Linked DNA regions of Tistrella bauzanensis. The protein of the gene in region 1 binds, or shares a complex with, the protein of each later gene. Links are inferred from orthologs where the notes say so. Each region holds a gene or a part of one and is shown in the gene's direction. Other genes may lie near its edges. The genes, in order: accD, IEW15_RS05545 and accB.

The links.
Region 2: the proteins of accD (region 1) and IEW15_RS05545 are in contact, whole or in part, in a solved structure (PDB 8UXZ), measured with the Escherichia coli proteins. The link is inferred for Tistrella bauzanensis from one-to-one orthologs.
Region 3: the proteins of accD (region 1) and accB are in contact, whole or in part, in a solved structure (PDB 8UXZ), measured with the Escherichia coli proteins. The link is inferred for Tistrella bauzanensis from one-to-one orthologs.

Annotation. Positions count from the first base shown.
Region 1 is NZ_BMDZ01000012.1:10,420-16,412, forward strand. Bases 3,122-5,993 are described here. They hold accD (acetyl-CoA carboxylase, carboxyltransferase subunit beta), read left to right. Parts: upstream 3,122-3,946; coding sequence 3,947-5,041; downstream 5,042-5,993. Other genes in these bases: trpA (tryptophan synthase subunit alpha), read left to right, coding at 3,122-3,885; IEW15_RS07295 (bifunctional folylpolyglutamate synthase/dihydrofolate synthase), read left to right, coding at 5,105-5,993. In the rest of the region: lhpI (bifunctional Delta(1)-pyrroline-2-carboxylate/Delta(1)-piperideine-2-carboxylate reductase), read left to right, coding at 1-83; pyrF (orotidine-5'-phosphate decarboxylase), read left to right, coding at 219-980; IEW15_RS07275 (phosphoribosylanthranilate isomerase), read left to right, coding at 984-1,745; trpB (tryptophan synthase subunit beta), read left to right, coding at 1,766-2,980; more of trpA, read left to right, coding at 3,043-3,121.
Region 2 is NZ_BMDZ01000008.1:53,410-59,310, forward strand. Bases 3,122-5,901 are described here. They hold IEW15_RS05545 (acetyl-CoA carboxylase carboxyltransferase subunit alpha), read left to right. Parts: upstream 3,122-3,923; coding sequence 3,924-4,880; downstream 4,881-5,901. Other genes in these bases: IEW15_RS05540 (HpcH/HpaI aldolase/citrate lyase family protein), read left to right, coding at 3,122-3,728; IEW15_RS05550 (ChaN family lipoprotein), read left to right, coding at 4,877-5,695. In the rest of the region: IEW15_RS05525 (hypothetical protein), read right to left, coding at 1-52; IEW15_RS05530 (glycosyltransferase), read right to left, coding at 49-1,125; IEW15_RS05535 (IclR family transcriptional regulator), read right to left, coding at 1,807-2,550; more of IEW15_RS05540, read left to right, coding at 2,745-3,121. UniProt on the Escherichia coli protein: Component of the acetyl coenzyme A carboxylase (ACC) complex. First, biotin carboxylase catalyzes the carboxylation of biotin on its carrier protein (BCCP) and then the CO(2) group is transferred by the carboxyltransferase to acetyl-CoA to form malonyl-CoA.
Region 3 is NZ_BMDZ01000022.1:7,956-14,015, reverse strand. Bases 1-2,939 are described here. They hold accB (acetyl-CoA carboxylase biotin carboxyl carrier protein), read left to right. Parts: upstream 1-1,205; coding sequence 1,206-1,673; downstream 1,674-2,939. Other genes in these bases: accC (acetyl-CoA carboxylase biotin carboxylase subunit), read left to right, coding at 1,694-2,939; aroQ (type II 3-dehydroquinate dehydratase), read left to right, coding at 734-1,213; thiS (sulfur carrier protein ThiS), read right to left, coding at 1-477. Also shown: more of accC, read left to right, coding at 2,940-3,037; IEW15_RS10830 (alanine racemase), read left to right, coding at 3,133-4,266; IEW15_RS10825 (YcjX family GTP-binding protein), read left to right, coding at 4,400-5,851; IEW15_RS10820 (TIGR01620 family protein), read left to right, coding at 5,848-6,060. UniProt on the Escherichia coli protein: This protein is a component of the acetyl coenzyme A carboxylase complex; first, biotin carboxylase catalyzes the carboxylation of the carrier protein and then the transcarboxylase transfers the carboxyl group to form malonyl-CoA.

The DNA of each region.
Region 1 (5,993 bases):
CGCTGTTCAAATCGGTCGGGCATTCGCTCGAAGACCTGGTGGCGGCCGAACTGGCCCTGCGCCGGGCCACGGGCGGCGCCTGATCACACACCCGGGCACCTGGTCCGGCGGCAACGCCCCCTGGCCGGTGCCCATGCGGCATTCGCGGTGGAAATCGGGTAGGCCCTTCGCGGCCGGCTCTGGTATAAGCCCGGAGGTTTGCGAAATACCGGATGGACATGAGCAAGATCAATCGCCCACGCTTCGATAATCCGCTGTTCGTCGCCATCGACACCATCGATGTGCAGCGCGCGGCATCATTGGCCAAGGCCGTCGCCGCCAGCGCAGGCGGCATCAAGCTCGGGCTCGAATTCTTCATGGCGAACGGCATCGACGGTGTTCACCGCGTGCGCGCGGCAGCACCCGATCTGCCGCTGTTCCTGGACCTGAAGTTTCACGATATCCCCAACACCGTGGCAGGTGCCGTGCGCGCCGTGGCACCGCTGGCGCCGGCGCTGCTGACCATCCACGCGTCGGGTGGCCCCGCCATGATCAAGGCGGCGCGCGAGGCGGCGGCCGAAGCCGCCATACGGCTTGGCATCGACCGGGCGCCGGCGGTGGTGGCGGTGACCGTGCTGACCAGCATGGACGACACCGACCTGATGTCGGTGGGGCAGCGCGGCCCGGCCAGCGACCAGGTGTTGCGGCTGACCGATACGGCGCTTGCCCATGGCGCCGCCGGCATCGTGTGCGCGCCCACGGAACTTGTCCGGCTGCGGGCGCGTTTCGGTGCACAGCCGCTGATGGTGGTGCCGGGCATCCGCCCGGCCGATGCCGCGCGCGGCGATCAGAAGCGGGTGATGACCCCGGCCGATGCCCGCGCCGGCGGCGCCGATGTGCTGGTGGTGGGGCGCCCGATCACCGAGGCGGCCGATCCGGCCGCCGCCGCCGCGGACATCGCCGCCGAGATCGCGGCCGCCGAACTGACGGGAGCCGCCTGACCGATGACCGGCGCCGGGCCAGAGACGGACAGGGCAGGGGCGATCAAGATCTGCGGCCTGAAGGACGCGGCCGCGATCGATGCCGCCATCCGGGCCGGTGCCAGCCATCTTGGCTTCGTGCATTTCGGCCCCTCGCCGCGCCATGTCGACCATACCGATCTGGCCCGGCTGGCGGCGACGCTGCCGGCTGACGGGCCGAATGCCCCGCTGACCCGTGTGCTGCTGACGGTGGATGCCGACTGGCCGGTGCTGGATGCGGCGGTGGATGCGCTGGCCCCCGGCCTGCTGCAACTGCATGGCCACGAGACGCCGGAGCGTATCGCCGTGGTGCGTGCACGCTATGGCCTGCCGGTGATCAAGGCGGCGGGCATCGCCGATGCGGCCGACATCATGGCCTTGCGCCCGATGGCATCGAAGGCCGATCTGCTTCTGCTGGACGCCCGCCCCCCCGTCGATGCCGACCGCCCCGGCGGGCTGGGCCGGTCCTTCGACTGGGATCTGCTCGCCGGCCCCGATTTCACCGCCGCCACCGCCGGCCGCCCGTGGTGGCTGGCGGGTGGCTTGACGCCCGCCACCGTCGCCGACGCCATCATCCGCACCCGCGCCGATGGCGTCGATGTCTCGTCCGGGGTGGAGACCGCCCCGGGGGTCAAGGATCCGGCGGCGATCACCGCCTTCGTCGCGGCCGCCCGCGCCGCCTTTGCCCGGAGGCCAGAGGCCCCCGGCGCCGTCACCAGGGGAACCGGCGCGCCCGGTTCCGACTGAAGCCCAGGAACAGCCGGTTCATGTCGCACACACCCAACACCTTCCGCGCCGGCCCCGACGAGCATGGCCGCTTCGGCCTGTTCGGCGGCCGCTTCGTGGCCGAAACCCTGATGCCGCTGATCCTGGAACTGGAGCAGGCCTATGACGCCGCCCGCCGGGATCCGTCCTTCGCGGCCGAGATGGCGCTGTTCCAGCGCGATTACGTCGGCCGGCCCAGCCCGCTTTATCTGGCGGAGCGGCTGACCGAGCATCTCGGCGGCGCGAAGATCTATCTGAAGCGCGACGAGCTGAACCACACCGGCGCCCATAAGATCAACAATGTGCTGGGCCAGTTGCTGGTGGCCAAGCGCATGGGCAAGAAGCGGATCATCGCCGAGACCGGCGCCGGCCAGCATGGCGTGGCCACCGCCACCATGTGCGCGCGGCTGGGCATGGATTGCGTGGTCTATATGGGCGACACCGACATTGTCCGTCAGAAGCCCAATGTGTTCCGCATGCGCCTGCTGGGTGCCGAGGTGCGTGGCGTGTCGTCGGGCACCGCCACCCTGAAGGACGCGATGAACGAGGCGCTGCGCGACTGGGTGTCGAATGTCGACGATACCTTCTATTGCATCGGCACGGCGGCCGGCCCGCATCCCTATCCGATGATGGTGCGCGATTTCCAGTCGATCATCGGCGAGGAAGCCCGCGCCCAGGTGCTGGAGCGCGAGGGCCGGCTGCCCGATCTGCTGGTGGCCTGCATCGGCGGTGGATCGAACGCCATCGGGCTGTTTCACCCGTTCCTCGACGATCCCGCCGTGCGGATGATGGGTGTCGAGGCGGCCGGCCATGGCATCGACAGCGGCGCGCATGCGGCCTCTCTGGCCGGCGGCACCCCTGGTGTGCTGCATGGCAACCGCACCTATCTGCTTCAGGATGCCGACGGCCAGATCCAGAACGCCCATTCGATCTCGGCCGGGCTCGACTATCCCGGCATCGGCCCGGAGCATTCCTGGCTGCGCGATATCGGCCGGGTGGAATATACCGCGATCACCGATGACGAGGCGCTCGATGCCTTCAAGCTGTGCGCGCGGCTGGAAGGCATCCTGCCGGCGCTGGAGCCGGCCCATGCGGTGGCCCAGGTGATCAAGACCGCGCCGACTCTGGGGCGCGACGCCATTCTGGTGATGAACATGTGTGGCCGCGGCGACAAGGACGTCTTCACCGTCGCCGAAGCGCTGGGAGTGGATCTGTGAGCGCCCTGACCGATAGCCTGCCCGTTTCCCCCGCCGCGTCACCGGCTGCGTCTTCGGCCGCCCTGGCCGGCGGCAGCGCCCGCATCGACCGGCGCTTCGCCAGCCTGAAGGCCGAAGGCCGCGCCGGTCTGGTCACCTTCGTCACCGCCGGCGATCCGGATCTTGAAACCGGCGCCCGGGTCATGGCCGAACTGGCCATGGCCGGCGCCGACGTGATCGAGCTGGGCGTGCCCTTCACCGACCCGATGGCCGATGGCCCGGCGATCCAGCGCGCCGGATTGCGCGCGCTGGCCGCCGGCGTGACCATGGTCAAGGTACTCGATATGGTCCGCGATTTCCGCCGGACCGACACCGACACCCCGGTCGTGCTGATGGGCTACTACAACCCGATCTATGCCTATGGCCCGGAACGCTTCGCAGCCGATGCCATCGCCGCCGGTGTCGACGGATTGATCGTGGTTGATCTGCCGGCCGAGGAAGAGGACGAACTGGTCCGCTTCACCGACCCGGCGGGTCTGGCGCTGGTCCGGCTGGTGGCACCGACCACCTCGGCCGAGCGTCTGCCCCTGGTCGTGGGCCGGGCGAGCGGCTTCCTCTATTATGTCTCGATCACCGGCATCACCGGCACGGCCGCCGCCGATATCTCGAAAGTGGCGCCGTCTGTCGCCAGAATTCGCGCGGCAAGCGAATTGCCGGTCGCGATCGGCTTCGGTATAAGAACCCCTGAACAGGCGGCTGCCTTTGCCGCTATCGGTGACGCGGTCGTCGTCGGCTCGGCGATCGTGCAGGAAGTGGAACAGGCGGTGCTCGACGGCGCGCCCGCGACCGCCCCCGACCGGGTGCGGGCGCTGGTCAGCCGGCTTGCCGGCGGCGTGCGCGGCGCGGCCACGCCGGCCGCATCCTGACCGGTCCGTCCCCGATGATCCCATCCCTCTTGTCCGGCATCCGAACGGAGAGCCCCATCGCATGAGCTGGCTGTCGAACTTCGTCCGCCCCAAGATCCAGGCGCTGGTCCGCAAGCCCGAGACGCCGGACAATCTGTGGCACAAATGTCCATCCTGCGAGCAGATGATCTTCCACCGCGATCTGGTGGAAAACCTGCATGTCTGCACCCATTGCGGGCATCATATGCGGCTGCCCGCGAAGCAGCGGCTGGCGATGCTGTTCGACGACGGCGCCTATGACCGGATCGACACCCCCAAGGTGACCGCCGATCCGCTGCGCTTCCGCGACCGCAAGCGCTATACCGACCGTCTGCGCGAGGCCCAGGCCAAGACCGACGAGGCCGATGCCATCCAGGTGGGCGAGGGCCGGATCGGCGGCGTGCCTGCGGTGTGTGCGGTGTTCGATTTCGAGTTTCTCGGCGGATCGATGGGGCTTGGCGTCGGCGAGGGGCTGGTCAAGGCGGCGGCGGTGGCGGTGCAGAAGAAGCGGCCGCTGATCGTGTTTCCGGCATCGGGCGGCGCCCGCATGCAGGAAGGCGCGCTGTCGCTGATGCAGATGGCCCGCACCACAGTGGCGGTCGACCGGGTGAAGGAGGCCGGCCTGCCCTATATCGTGGTGTTCACCGACCCCACCACCGGCGGTGTCACCGCATCCTTCGCCATGATCGGCGATATCCATATCTCCGAGCCCGGCGCGCTGATCGGCTTCGCCGGCCAGCGGGTGATCGAGAGCACCATCCGCGAGGCGCTGCCCCAGGGCTTCCAGCGCGCCGAATACCTGATGGAACACGGCATGCTCGACATGGTCGTGCCGCGCAAGGAGCTGAAGGCCACGCTGGCGCGGACGCTGAAGCTGCTGCTGAAGCTGCCGCATGTGGCGCCGCGCCCCGGCACCGCCATCGACCAGCCCGAGCGGGCCAGCGGCAGCGTCACCACCCGCACCGTCACGCCGTCGAAGGTGCCGTCGGGCAAGGATGCCATGGCGAAGCCCGGACCCGCGGCCACCAAGCCGGTGCCCGCCGGCCAGGCCGAGGGCAAGCCCGCGGATGGCAAGGCCGTGGCGCGCGCCGAAACGGCGCCGGCCGCCCCGGCCCCGGCTGACCCCAAGGCGGGCTGACCCCGCGCCCACGCAAGGCCCCCCTCTTCTGCAAGCCCCGCCGTCGCAGCCGGAACCGTCGTCATGGACCAGAGCGCACAGATCCTGGACCGGCTGGGCCGGCTGCATACCACTGAAATCGAGCTGGGTTTCGGGCGCATCCGCCGCCTGCTGGCCGATCTGGGCGATCCGCAGGACCATCTGCCGCCGGTGATCCATATCGCCGGCACCAATGGCAAGGGATCGGTGGTGGCGGCCCTCGGCGCCATCGCCCGTGCCGCCGGGCTGCGGGCGCATGCCTATACCTCGCCGCATCTGGTGCGGTTCCATGAACGCATCGCGCTGGCGGGTCAGCCGATCGCCGAGGCCGATCTGGTCAGGCTGCTGCTGCGGATCGAGGCGGTGAATGCCGGCCGGCCGATCACCTTCTTCGAGATCACCACGGCCGCCGCCTTCCTGGCCTTCGCCGAGGCGCCGGGCGATCTGGTGATCCTGGAAACCGGGCTGGGCGGCCGGCTGGACGCCACCAATCTTGTGGCGCGGCCGGCGGCGGTGGGCATTACCCGCATCGCCTTCGACCATATGGAATTCCTTGGCGACACGCTGGCGCTGATCGCGGCCGAGAAGGCGGCGATCCTGAAGCCCGGCTGCCCCGCCGCCACCGCCGACCAGCACCCTGCGGCCGGTGCCGTGATCCGTGCCGCGGCCCAGGCCGCGGGTGCGCCGCTCGTTGAAGGCGGCCGCGACTGGCAGGCGGCCATTCGGGGGGGTGACATGCCGGGGGCCGGCCGGCCGGCGGTCGTTGGCGGCCCTGCCGCCGGTCTTGTGATCGAAGGCGGCCCTGCCGCCGGGGACTGGCCGGCCCCGGCGCTGGCCGGCGATCATCAGGCCGGCAACATGGCGCTGGCGCTGGCGCTGGCCCGCATCGCCGGCTTCGCCGTGCCCGGCCTTGCCCCGATGGCCGATGAAGCCG
Region 2 (5,901 bases), on another replicon or contig:
CGATGGCGGTAAGCGCCGCGTCCAGCGCCGTCGGGACGGGTGCCGCGATCATGACGCCAACCGCCGGGCCGGAAGCCGGCTGTGGCCGCAGACCAGGGACGCGAACTGGGCAAGCTGTGGCAGATGGGCCTGAACCGTGCTCCAGCGCATCCGGGGATGGCGCAGCGCCGGGCTCGCCGCGTCCAGCGCCGCCCAGGCGGCGCCGAAGCCCGGCCGCTGTCCCCAATGGCGGCGCAGGATCGCCCGCATCGACACCCGGCGCAGCAGGATGGCGGGTGGGGCGAAATCCTCGTCCGACAGCGGGTCGGGCTGAGTGAGCGGTGCGGCCAGCGTTGCCGCCAGGCCGCCCGCCGCCCGTCCGGCCATGCGGCATGACGTGATGACCCGCACCCGGTCGGCATGGCGCACCGGCAGGTCATGGGCGGCCATGCGCCGGGCCAGGGCGCGATCTTCGGCCCAGGGCACCGCCGGCAGGCCGCCGACCCGGTCGTAATGACGCCCCCGCATCGCCAGACTGGCGCCACAGGCCATGCCGTGATGTGGCCAGGGATCGGCCGGATCGGGATCGATGGCCGTGGCGATGCGCAGCGACAACCGCCGGTACTGGCCTTCCACCACGGCCCGCCGGCGCACCGCCGCAGGCAGCGCCGCCCATTCGGCGGCATCGAATTGCAGCCGGCCGCAGACCAGCGCGGCGCCGGCATCAAGCGCGTGGCGGGTGGCTGTCAGCCAGTCGGGTGCCGGGCGGGTGTCGGCATCGGTGGTGGCCAGCACCCCGTCGGCCGAAAGGTGGGCGCGCGCCAGATCCATCGCCAGCCGCCGCGCCCCACCGGCATGGGCATGGGCCGGCGGTAGCGAGACATCGACCAGATCGAGCGCCGGGCCGTTGCGGGGCAGCCCGCGTGCCCAGGCGGTGGCGCGCGCCACGGTGTCGTCGGTGGCGTTGTTGACCAGAAGCAGGATGACGCCCCCGCCACCGGTGGCGTCCAGCGCGACACGGCAGGCATCGAGGCAGCCGGTGATCTGTGCTGCCTCGTCGCGCGCCGGAATGGCGATCGCATGACGGGGCCGCGCGGGGCGGCCGAACAACCATCGTCCGGTGATCCATGGGCCTGCCGCTGTCACCTTGCGCGTCCTCCTGAAAGTCATGGCCGCCCCTGAGGCGAGGGGTCAGGCATGCGGTATCGGCGATGACGCCGGCTTGAGGAAACTCTTCGGCGCCGGTTTTGTTCACCCTGAGAGGAGAGGTCACAGATCGACAGGAGAAGGATCGGGCCCATGTCCGAGACCGACCATGCCCCGTATGAAACGCGCAGAGAGGCCGTCGACCGGGCGGCAAGGCAGCGCAACCGGTTCGAATATCTGACGGGCGGGGCCGCGGCACTTCTGCTGGCGGCCTGTGCCATGGCGCTGCTCAGCCAGGGCGGCACCAGCGCCCGTCCGGCGGCCGACCGGATGATCGGCTGGGGATTCATCGCGCTGGCGCTGGGACTGGCGGTGGCCGGCGGGCTGTTGCACCGGCAGAGCCGCGCCGCCCGCAGGGTGGACCCGGCGCTGGCCGCGCATGATGCGTTGCTGGCACGGCTCGCGGCCGAGCGCGACCTGCTGCGCAGCGCCTGGCGCTGGTATGTGCTGCCCCTGATGCCGGGCTTTGTGCTGGTCTATGCCGGGGGTATGAGCGACCCCGATCCCGGCATGCTGTTCATGATCGCGGCAGCGGCGCTGACCGTGGCCCTGCTGGCCGCTATCGTGCTGCTGAACCGGCATGCGGCTGCGGTCTTCGACCGCGAGATCCGGGCGGTGCGGTCAGAGCGTCCGGCCGATATCGGCGGCGGCGTCGACCACCATCCGGCCCAGGGCGTCGAGCCGGTCGTCGGAGATCCGGGCGGTGGGGCCGCTGATCGACAGGGCGGCGATGGGTTGAAGCCCCCGCGGCGGTGAGATCGCGGCGGCCACGCAGCGCAGACCGATCGATTGTTCCTCGTCGTCCAGCGCCCAGCCACGGGCGGCGATGGCCGCCAGTTCGGCGGCAAGCCCCTCCGATCCGGTGCCCGTGGCTTGGACCGGCAGAGGCCGGCTGCCGGCGGCCAGCAGCGCCTTGCCGACCCCGGTCGAGATCATCGGCACCCGCGCGCCGGGCCGGGCGAAGGCCCGCATCATCTCGGCGCATTCCACCTGCGCCAGATACAACATGCGATCGTCGGCGCGGATCGCGAGATTGACGGTTTCGCCCGAGCGTTCCATCAGCCGCTGCATCACCGGCAGCGCTGCTGCCGCCAGATGCCGCGCCGGGTCGAAGGCCTGCCCGGTGATGAAGGCTTCAGGCCCCACCCGCCACAGATTGTGAGGGGCATCGAAGCTGGCCCAGCCGCGCGCGGCCAGTGTGTTCAGCAGCCGGTGGGCGGTGGATGCGGCGAGCCCCGCCTTGCGCGCGGCCGGCGACAGCCCGATACCGCCGGGCGTCTCTGCCAGGATCCGGAGCAGGTCGAGGGCGCGGGTCACCGCCTGCACCGATCCGGTCGCACCGGTGGCGGCCGTGGCGGCGGGCATGGGCATGTCGTCCGGGGTGTCATTCTGGCTCATGGTCCCTGCATAGCATGTCGGCCGGGCATTTTCCATAGAATGGAAAGCCATTCCGTTTCCTTGCGGGCAGGGCGGCGGTTTGCTATGGTGCGCCGCGACAAGAGACACCGAGAGCGCGGCCACGGAACCGGCACGCGCTGCCCAGACACCGGAGAGCGAGCATGAGCTTCACGATCGTCAAGGAGGCCACTCCGCGCCTCAACCGCAGCGAACTCGCGGTGCCGGGCTCCAGCCCCAAATTCTTCGAGAAGGCCGCCAAGGGCGACGCCGATGTGATCTTCCTGGATCTTGAGGATGCGGTCGCCCCCGACGACAAGCCGCAGGCCCGCAAGAACATCATCCAGGCTCTGAACGACATCGACTGGCGCGGCAACGGCAAGACGATGAGCGTGCGGATCAACGGCCTCGACACCCATTACATGTACCGCGACGTGGTGGATGTGGTGGAGCAGGCCGGTCACAATCTCGACCTGATCATGATCCCCAAGATCGGCACGCCCGGCGATGTCTATGCGCTGGACATGCTGGTGACCCAGATCGAGCAGGCCAAGGGCATCAAGCACCGCATCGGCTTCGAACTGATCATCGAGACCGCGCTTGGCATGGCGAATATCAACGAGATCGCCAAGGCCAGCCCGCGGCTGGAATCGCTGCATTTCGGCGTGGCCGATTATTCCGCCTCGACCCGCGCCCGCACCACCAATATCGGCGGCGCCAACGCCAATTACGGCGTGCTGACCGAGGCCAACGCCGATGGCGCGCGCGATTATCACTGGGGCGACCAGTGGCATTACGCCCTGTCGCGGATGGTGGTCGCGGCCCGTGCCAACGGCCTGCGCCCGATCGACGGCCCGTTCGGCGACTTCTCGGATGGCGACGGCTTCCGCGCCCAGGCGCACCGCTCGGCGGCGCTGGGCTGCGAGGGCAAATGGGCGATCCATCCCTCGCAGGTTGCCCTGGCCAACGAGGTCATGTCGCCGTCGGATGCCGATGTGAGCAAGGCCCGTCGGATCCTTGAGGCGATGGAACAGGCCCAGAAGGAAGGCAAGGGTGCCGTGACCATGGATGGCAAGCTGATCGACATCGCCTCGATCCGCCAGGCCGAGGGCATCGTCGCCAAGGCCGACCAGATCAGCCGCCGCTGATCGCGACCGGCGCGGTTTCGCGCGGATTGCGGCTTGAAGAATGGCGGTGCCGATGTGGCACCGCCGTTTTTTTTCGGCTAAGGTGCCGCCCAAGATCGGGAATATCCCTGTCTTTCGCAGGCGCGCCCTTGCCGTGTTCAACCGGAAGGGGCATGTCTGACGGCGGATGTCCCTGCCACCAGCCGAGAGCCCTCCATGAACCATTTCCTGGATTTCGAGAAGCCGATCGCTGAACTCGAAGGGAAGATCAAGGAACTTCGCCACCTGTCCGGCGAGACCGGGGTCAATATCGTCGAGGAAGTCGGCAAGCTTGAGACCAAGGTCGACCGGCTGCTGCGCCAGATCTATGCCAAGCTGACCGCCTGGCAGAAGACCCAGGTCGCCCGCCATCCCGAGCGCCCGCATCTGTCGCATTACCTGAGCCGGCTGGTGACCGATTTCACCCCGCTTGCCGGTGACCGCTGCTTTGGCGAGGACGAGGCGGTGATCGGTGGTCTGGGCCGGATCGGCGATCGCGCGGTGATGGTGATCGGCCAGGAAAAGGGCCATGACGTCGAAAGCCGGGTGCGGCACAATTTCGGCATGGCGCGGCCTGAAGGCTATCGCAAGGCCCAGCGGCTGATGCGCATGGCCGACCGTTTCGGCCTGCCGGTGGTGACCTTCGTCGATACCGCTGGTGCCTATCCGGGCGTGGGGGCCGAGGAACGCGGCCAGGCCGAGGCCATCGCCCGCTCGATCGAGGTCTGCCTCGACATCCGCGTGCCGCTGGTGACGGTGGTGATCGGCGAGGGCGGCAGCGGTGGCGCCATCGCGCTCGCCGCCGCCAACAAGGTGTTGATGCTTGAGCATTCGATCTATTCGGTGATCAGCCCTGAAGGCTGCGCCTCGATCCTGTGGCGGTCGGGCGAGAATGCCAAGGATGCCGCCGAGGCGCTGAAGCTGACCGCGCAGGACATGCTGAAGGTGCGGCTGATCGACCAGATCATCGAGGAACCGCTGGGCGGCGCCCATCGCTCTCCCGACGAGGCGGTGGCCAGTGTCGGCCGCGCGATCGAGGCGATGCTGAGCGAGCTTGAACCCAGGACCGGCGACGAGTTGCGCAATCTGCGCCGCGACAAGTTCATCGCCATGGGCCGCGATCTCGACGCGTGACAGCCTGCCCGGCCGGCACCTGGATCGATCCCGACGACAACATGGTCATCACCGAGGCGGCGCTGGTCGCGCGGCTTGGCGACGTGCGCGTGGTGCTGGCCGGTGAACGCCATGACGTGATGGCGATCCATCTGTGGCAGGCACATCTGGCGCGCCTGCTGCTGGCCGCCCGCGGCCGGATCGCGATCGGCTTCGAGATGTTTCCCCGTGACGTGCAGCCGGTGCTCGACGACTGGTGCGCCGGGCGCATCGTCGACGAAGCGGCGTTTCTCGACGCGGTCGGCTGGTCGCAGATCTGGGGCTTCGACCCGGCGCTGTATCTGCCGCTGATCCGGCTGGGCCGGCTGGATGGCGTCAGCCTGCTGGGGCTGAACTGCCGGCGCGATCTGGTGCGGCGGGTCGGCCGCGAGGGTTTCGATGCCGCAGCCGCCATGGCAGCCGAAGACGGCGTGTCGCGCCCGGCGCCAGCCAGTGCCGCCTATCGCCGCCAGCTCGCCGCGATGACCGGGCGGGCCATGGCCGATCCGGCGGTGGACCCCGAAAGTGCCCGACGCTTCGACCGCTTCGTCGCCGCCCAGCAGGTCTGGGACCGGGCCTTCGCCTGCAACATCGCCGGCGCGCTCGGCGCTCCGGGTGCGCCCCCTGTCGTGCTGGGCATCATCGGCCGCGGCCATATGTCGTTCGGCAACGGTACCCCGCACCAACTGGCTGACCTTGGCATCCATGACACGGCCGTGCTGCTGACCGCGTCTCTCGAAGATCGCGGAGCGCTAACATCCGGATCGGCCATGGCTGTCTGGCGATTCGATCACTGATCTGGTACCAGTTGGCCCGCCCCGGAATGTGGCGGGCAAATGACGCCATTTTGGATGAAGATATCGCAGATTTTTTAGGGAGAGCATCTCTGATGCGGTCGAACGAGGCGACACTGACTGGACATCTGGAAACCACGGCGACACGTGTTCCCGCGGCGAAAAATCTGTGGACGACGCCAGCCCTGGTGCTCGATGTCGCGCGGCAC
Region 3 (6,060 bases), on another replicon or contig:
GGCATCGTCGGCGGTGAAACAGCCGGCCGTGTTGGGCAGATAGACGTATCGCTTGGGGTCGACATAATCCATCAGCATCGGCGCGTTGGGATCGGTCACGTTCACCCGGCGCACCGCCACGGTCACGATCTCGGCGCCCGAGGCCTCGATCGCGCGGGCGGTTTCCTCGAAATCCTTGTATTTGCCGGTGCCGACCAGCAGGCGCGAGGTGAAGCGCTGGCCTGCGACCGTGAACGGGTCGTCATCGGCCGGCGCCGCCTGGGGTGCCGCGGCGCCACTGCCGCCGCCGATGAAATGCACGATCTCCAGCCGGTCGCCATCGGCGACCCGGACCTGATCGAATTCGGTGCGGCGCACGATTTCCAGATTGCGTTCGACGGCGATCTTGCGCACATCGAGCCCCAACTGCCCGATCAGCTCCGCCACCGACGGTGTACCGTCGATTTCGCGCGGCTCGCCATTGATCATCAGTCGCATGCCAGCAGTCTCCGCATCCAGATAAGGTCCGCAACGCCAGGCTGGCCGCGGAAGCGGGCCCCGCCGCCGCCTATCCCGGTATGCTCCGGTGGCAGACCTCTGGCGGTCGTTCGCGCCCGCCGGCGCAACCGGCGCGTGCCATGAGGCGGATGGAGCCGTTCGAACGGCGTTGCGCCCCGCGGCACGGGTGCTTTATAACGCAGGGCTGACGTGGCGTCCTCTCCTAATCACCGTCCACGGGGTATAGACAGCCCGCATGGCGCCGACCATCCTGGTCCTCAACGGACCCAATCTGAACCTGCTCGGCAGCCGCGAGCCCGCGATCTACGGGCACACGACGCTGGACGATATCCGTTGCCTGTGCGAAAGCCGCGCGGCCGGCGTCGGCCTTGCCGTGGATTTCCGCCAGACCAACCACGAAGGCGTTCTCGTGGACTGGATCCAGGACGCCCGCATCTCGGCGGCAGGGATCATCATCAATCCCGCCGCGTACACTCATACCTCGGTCGCCCTGCTCGACGCGCTGTCGGCGACGGCGCTTCCGGTGATCGAGGTGCATCTGTCGAATATCCATCGTCGCGAGCCGTTCCGGCATCATTCCTATGTGTCGACGGCGGCGGTCGGCGTGATCTGCGGCCTGGGGGCCACAGGTTATGCGCTGGCGGTCGAGGCGATGGCCGGGCTGCTCCGCCAGGCGGGCACCCTTGCGGCCACGAAGGACCAATCGCATGTCTGACACCAAGGCACATGCCGTCGATACCGCCCTGATCCGCGAACTGGCACTGCTGCTCGACGAAACCGGCCTGACCGAAATCGAGGTCGGCGCCGGCGAAAGCCGCATCCGCATCGCGCGGCAGGCGGCGCAGATGGCGGCGCCCCAGATGATGTACCAGGCACCGGCCGCCGCCGCGGTGGTCGCAGCCGCGGCCCCGGCCGCCGCCGTCAACGACCCCGCATCCCATCCGGGCGCGGTTCCGTCCCCGATGGTCGGCACGGTCTATCTGTCGCCTGAACCGGGTGCCGCCGCCTTCATCGCCGAGGGGCAGACGGTCCGCGAGGGCCAGACCCTGCTGATCATCGAGGCGATGAAGGTCATGAACCACATCCGTGCCCCGCGCGGCGGCGTCGTCGCCCAGGTGCTGGTGAAGAACGGTCAGCCGGTCGAGTTCGGCGAGCCGCTTGCAATCATCGAGTGACGCTGGAGCGATCGACCCCCATGTTCGAGAAGGTGCTGATCGCCAATCGCGGCGAAATTGCCCTGCGCATCCATCGCGCCTGCCGGGAAATGGGCATCCGCACCGTCGCGGTCCATTCCACCGCCGACGCGGATGCCATGCATGTCCGGCTGGCGGATGAGAGCGTGTGCATCGGCCCGCCGGCCGCGCGCAATTCGTATCTCAACATCCCGGCGATCATCGCCGCCGCCGAGATCACCGGCGCCGAAGCGGTTCATCCGGGTTACGGCTTCCTGTCCGAGAACGCTCATTTCGCCGACATCGTCGAGGCCCACGGCCTGACCTTCATCGGCCCCACGCCCGACCATATCCGGCTGATGGGCGACAAGATCGAGGCCAAGCGCGCCGCGAAGGATCTGGGCCTGCCGCTGGTGCCCGGCACCGACGGGCCGGTCACCGATGAAGGCGAGGCGATGAAGATCGCCATCGAGATCGGCTTTCCGGTGCTGGTCAAGGCCGCCGCCGGCGGCGGCGGGCGCGGCATGAAGGTGGCCGAGAACCCCGAAGGCCTGCGCGAAGCCCTGCAGACCGCCCGCGCCGAGGCCAAGGCCGCCTTCGGCTCGGATGCGGTCTATCTGGAAAAATATCTGGCCAATCCGCGCCATATCGAGATCCAGGTGCTGTGCGACACCTTCGGCACGGTGGTGCATCTGGGCGAGCGTGATTGCTCACTTCAGCGCCGCCACCAGAAGGTGCTGGAAGAGGCGCCGTCACCGGCGATCGATGCCGCCGACCGCACCCGCATGGGCGAGGTCGTGGCCGACGCGATGCGCAAGCTGGGCTATCGCGGCGTCGGCACGGTGGAATTCCTGTACGAGAACGGCGAATTCTACTTCATCGAGATGAACACCCGGCTTCAGGTCGAACATCCGATCACCGAGGCGATCACCGGCATCGATCTGGTCCGCGAGCAGATCCGTGTCGCGGCCGGCCAGCCGCTGGGCTTCACGCAGAGCGACGTGCGCATCCAGGGCCATGCGATCGAGTGCCGGATCAATGCCGAGAACTCCGACACCTTCGCGCCCTCGCCCGGCCGGGTCGATACCTATCATGCCCCGGGCGGCCTGGGCGTGCGGGTGGATAGCGGGCTATATCAAGGCTATCGGGTGCCGCCGCATTACGACAGCCTGATCGCCAAGCTGGTGGTCCATGGCCGCAACCGCAATGAATGCATCATGCGGCTGCGCCGGGCGCTGGACGAATATGTGATCGGCGGCATCGACACCACCCTGCCCCTGCATCAGCGCATCGCCCGCCACCCGGATTTCGTCGACGGCGTCTATGACATCCGCTGGCTGGAAGCCCTGGTCGCCAATCGCGGCTGAAACTGATCCATCCATTACCGTGGCAACGGGCGGGCCGGACATGCGTTCAGGCCGCCCGTTGCCGTTTTCCCGCCATCTTCCCACGGAGCCCTCCGATGAACGGTCTCTCCCCAGATCTTCAGACCCCGTGCCTCGTGGTCGACGAGGCCAGGATGGCGGCGAACATCACCCGGATGAACACGCGGATCGCGGAACTCGGCGTCGGGCTGCGCCCGCACCTCAAGACAGCCAAATCCATCGACATTGCCCGACGGATGCTGCCCGATCCCGGTGGCCCCGCCACTGTCTCGACCCTGCGCGAGGCCGAGGTCTTCGCGGCGGCGGGGGTGCGCGACATCCTCTATGCGGTCGGCATCGCGCCGGCAAAGCTCCACCGGGTCCAGTCCCTCAGAGCCGCCGGCTGCGATCTCGCAGTCGTCCTTGATTCCGTAGAGCAGGCCCGGGCGGTGGCCGCGGCCTCCGCGAGCGCGCCGATCCCGGCACTGATCGAGATCGACTGCGACGGCAAGCGCGCCGGCCTCGCCCCCGACGCCCCGCAACTGCCCGAGATCGGCCGGATCCTGCACGAGAGCCGTGCGGAGCTGCGCGGCGTGATGACCCATGCGGGCGGCAGCTACGACGTCTCGGGTACGGACGCCCATGCCGCCTTCGCCGAGCGGGAGCGATTGGCCGTGGTGACGGCGGCGGAGCGGCTGCGCCGGGCCGGCCTGCCCTGCCCTGTGGTCAGCGTCGGCTCGACACCCACTGCCCTCGCCGCCCGCGATCTTACGGGCGTGACCGAAGTCCGCGCCGGGGTCTATGTGTTCTTCGATCTGGTGATGGCCGGCATCGGCGTCTGTGCGGTGGAGGACATAGCACTTTCGGTGGCGACCACGGTGATCGGCCATCACCACGACCAGGGCTGGATCATGGTCGATGCCGGCTGGATGGCGCTCTCCCGCGAACGCGGCACAGCAAGCCATGCCGTCGACCAGGGCCATGGGCTGGTCTGTGATTCCACAGGCAGGGTCATTCCACATCTGATCGTCACCGCCGCCAACCAGGAACATGGTATCCTCGCCCTGCGCGCAGGCGCCACCGGCCCTTTGTCGGACATGCTGGTCGGCACAGTGCTGCGCATCCTGCCCAATCATGCCTGTGCCACCGCTGCGCAGTTCGACGCCTGCCACGTCGTCCCCGCCGAAGCCGGTGCGGCACCCGTCATCTGGCCGCGTTTCGGCGGCTGGTGAGCAATGCGTGCGCGTTCGTCAACCGATGACACGGCGATGATTCGTCGCATCCGGTTGAACCCCACCCGCGGGCTTCCGATCTGAAGGGCAGTCTCAGCCTGTTCGGCGCCCACAGAAACCGGAACCCCACCGCTTGTCCGCATCGTCCTTCGACCGCCTGGGTTCAACGGCACGCCGCCTCGCCCGCCGCTTCTCGCCCGACATGCTGGCGGATGAGGCGGCGTCGCTGCTCGACCGGCCGCTCAGGCTTGGTGTCACCGGCCTTGCGCGGTCGGGCAAGACCGTGTTCACCACCGCCATCGCCCGCGCGCTGCTGTTCCCCGACCGCCTGCCCTTTCTTCAGGCCCGCGCCGATGGCCGGCTGATCGGGGCGGAACTACGGCGGCCCGGCGACCCCGAAATTCCCCGCTTCGCCTATGAAACCCATCTGGCCCGCATCGCCGGCAGCGATGGCGACGCGCCGGGCTGGCCCGCATCCACCCGCACCCTGTCGCAATTGCGCATCGGCCTGCGCTGGAAGCCCGCCGGACTGGTGGATCGCCGCATCCGGCCGGTACGCGACCTCACCCTCGACATCATCGATTACCCTGGCGAATGGCTGCTGGATCTGGCGTTGATCGAGCGCGGCTTCGCCGACTGGTCCGCCGAGGCCCTGTCGCTGTCGCGGCGCGGCCCGCGTGCCGAGCTGGCGCGACCTTTCCTCGACCGGCTCTCAACCCTCGACCCCGCGGCCCCCGCCGATGATGTGGTGCTGGCCGAACTTGGCCGCGCCTGGAGCACGCATCTGATCGCATGCCGCGAGGCCGGGCTTGCGGTCTCGCGGCTGGGCCCCGGCCGCTTCCTGGTGCCCGGCGATCTGGAGGGCGCGCCGGTGCTCGCCTTCTCGCCCCTGCCGGAGCCGGCCGGCCGCGCGCCGTCGGGCAGCCTGTATGCGGTGGCGGAAGAACGCTTCGATCAATATCGCCGGCGCATCGTCGGCCGGTTCTTTCGCGACCATTTCGCCCGGCTGGACCGGCAGGTGGTGCTGGTCGATCTGCCCGGCGCACTGAGTGCCGGGCCGGAGGCGATCGACGATCTGAAACTGGCGCTGACCGAATCGCTCGGCGCCTTCCGCTATGGTCGTGGCAGCGGCATGATCGGCCGGCTGTTGTCGGGTGTGCGGATCGACCGGGTGCTGTTCGCCGCCACCAAGGCCGATCAGGTGCCGGCCAGCCAGCATGCCCGGCTCGACGGCCTGATGCAGGCGATGGTCGCCGATGCCGCCCGCGCAATCCGCTTCGACGGCGCCGAGGCCCGCACCCTTGCGATCGCGGCTGTCAAGGCGGCGGAAAGCGTGTTTGCCGATCATGACGGCCGCAACCTTGCCTGTGTGCGCGGCTGGCTTGCCGGGCGCGCGCAGGCATCGGTGGTCTATCCGGGCGATCTGCCGGCCGATCCGGCCGAGGCGATCGCCCGCGCCGCCGGCCGAGGTTTCGACTATCCCCCCTTCGTGCCGCCGGCCGGTCTGGTGCGCGACGGCCACGGCCTGGCGCATATCCGGCTGGATCAGGCCCTGGACCATCTGATCGGAGACCGTCTGGCATGAGCGATCGCCCGCGCATCTTCGATGAACCGCGCATTGTCGACGTGAAGCCGGCGCAGGCGGCCACATACGATCGCAATGCTGCCACCAGCGGCCCCATGGAACTGCCCGATGATGCCGCCCGCACCGCCCGTCTTGCCGAGGACAGCAGCAACGATCTGCCGGCGGTGGTGGCAGGGCGCGGGCTGATGCCGGCGGCGGGCACCGCCGGT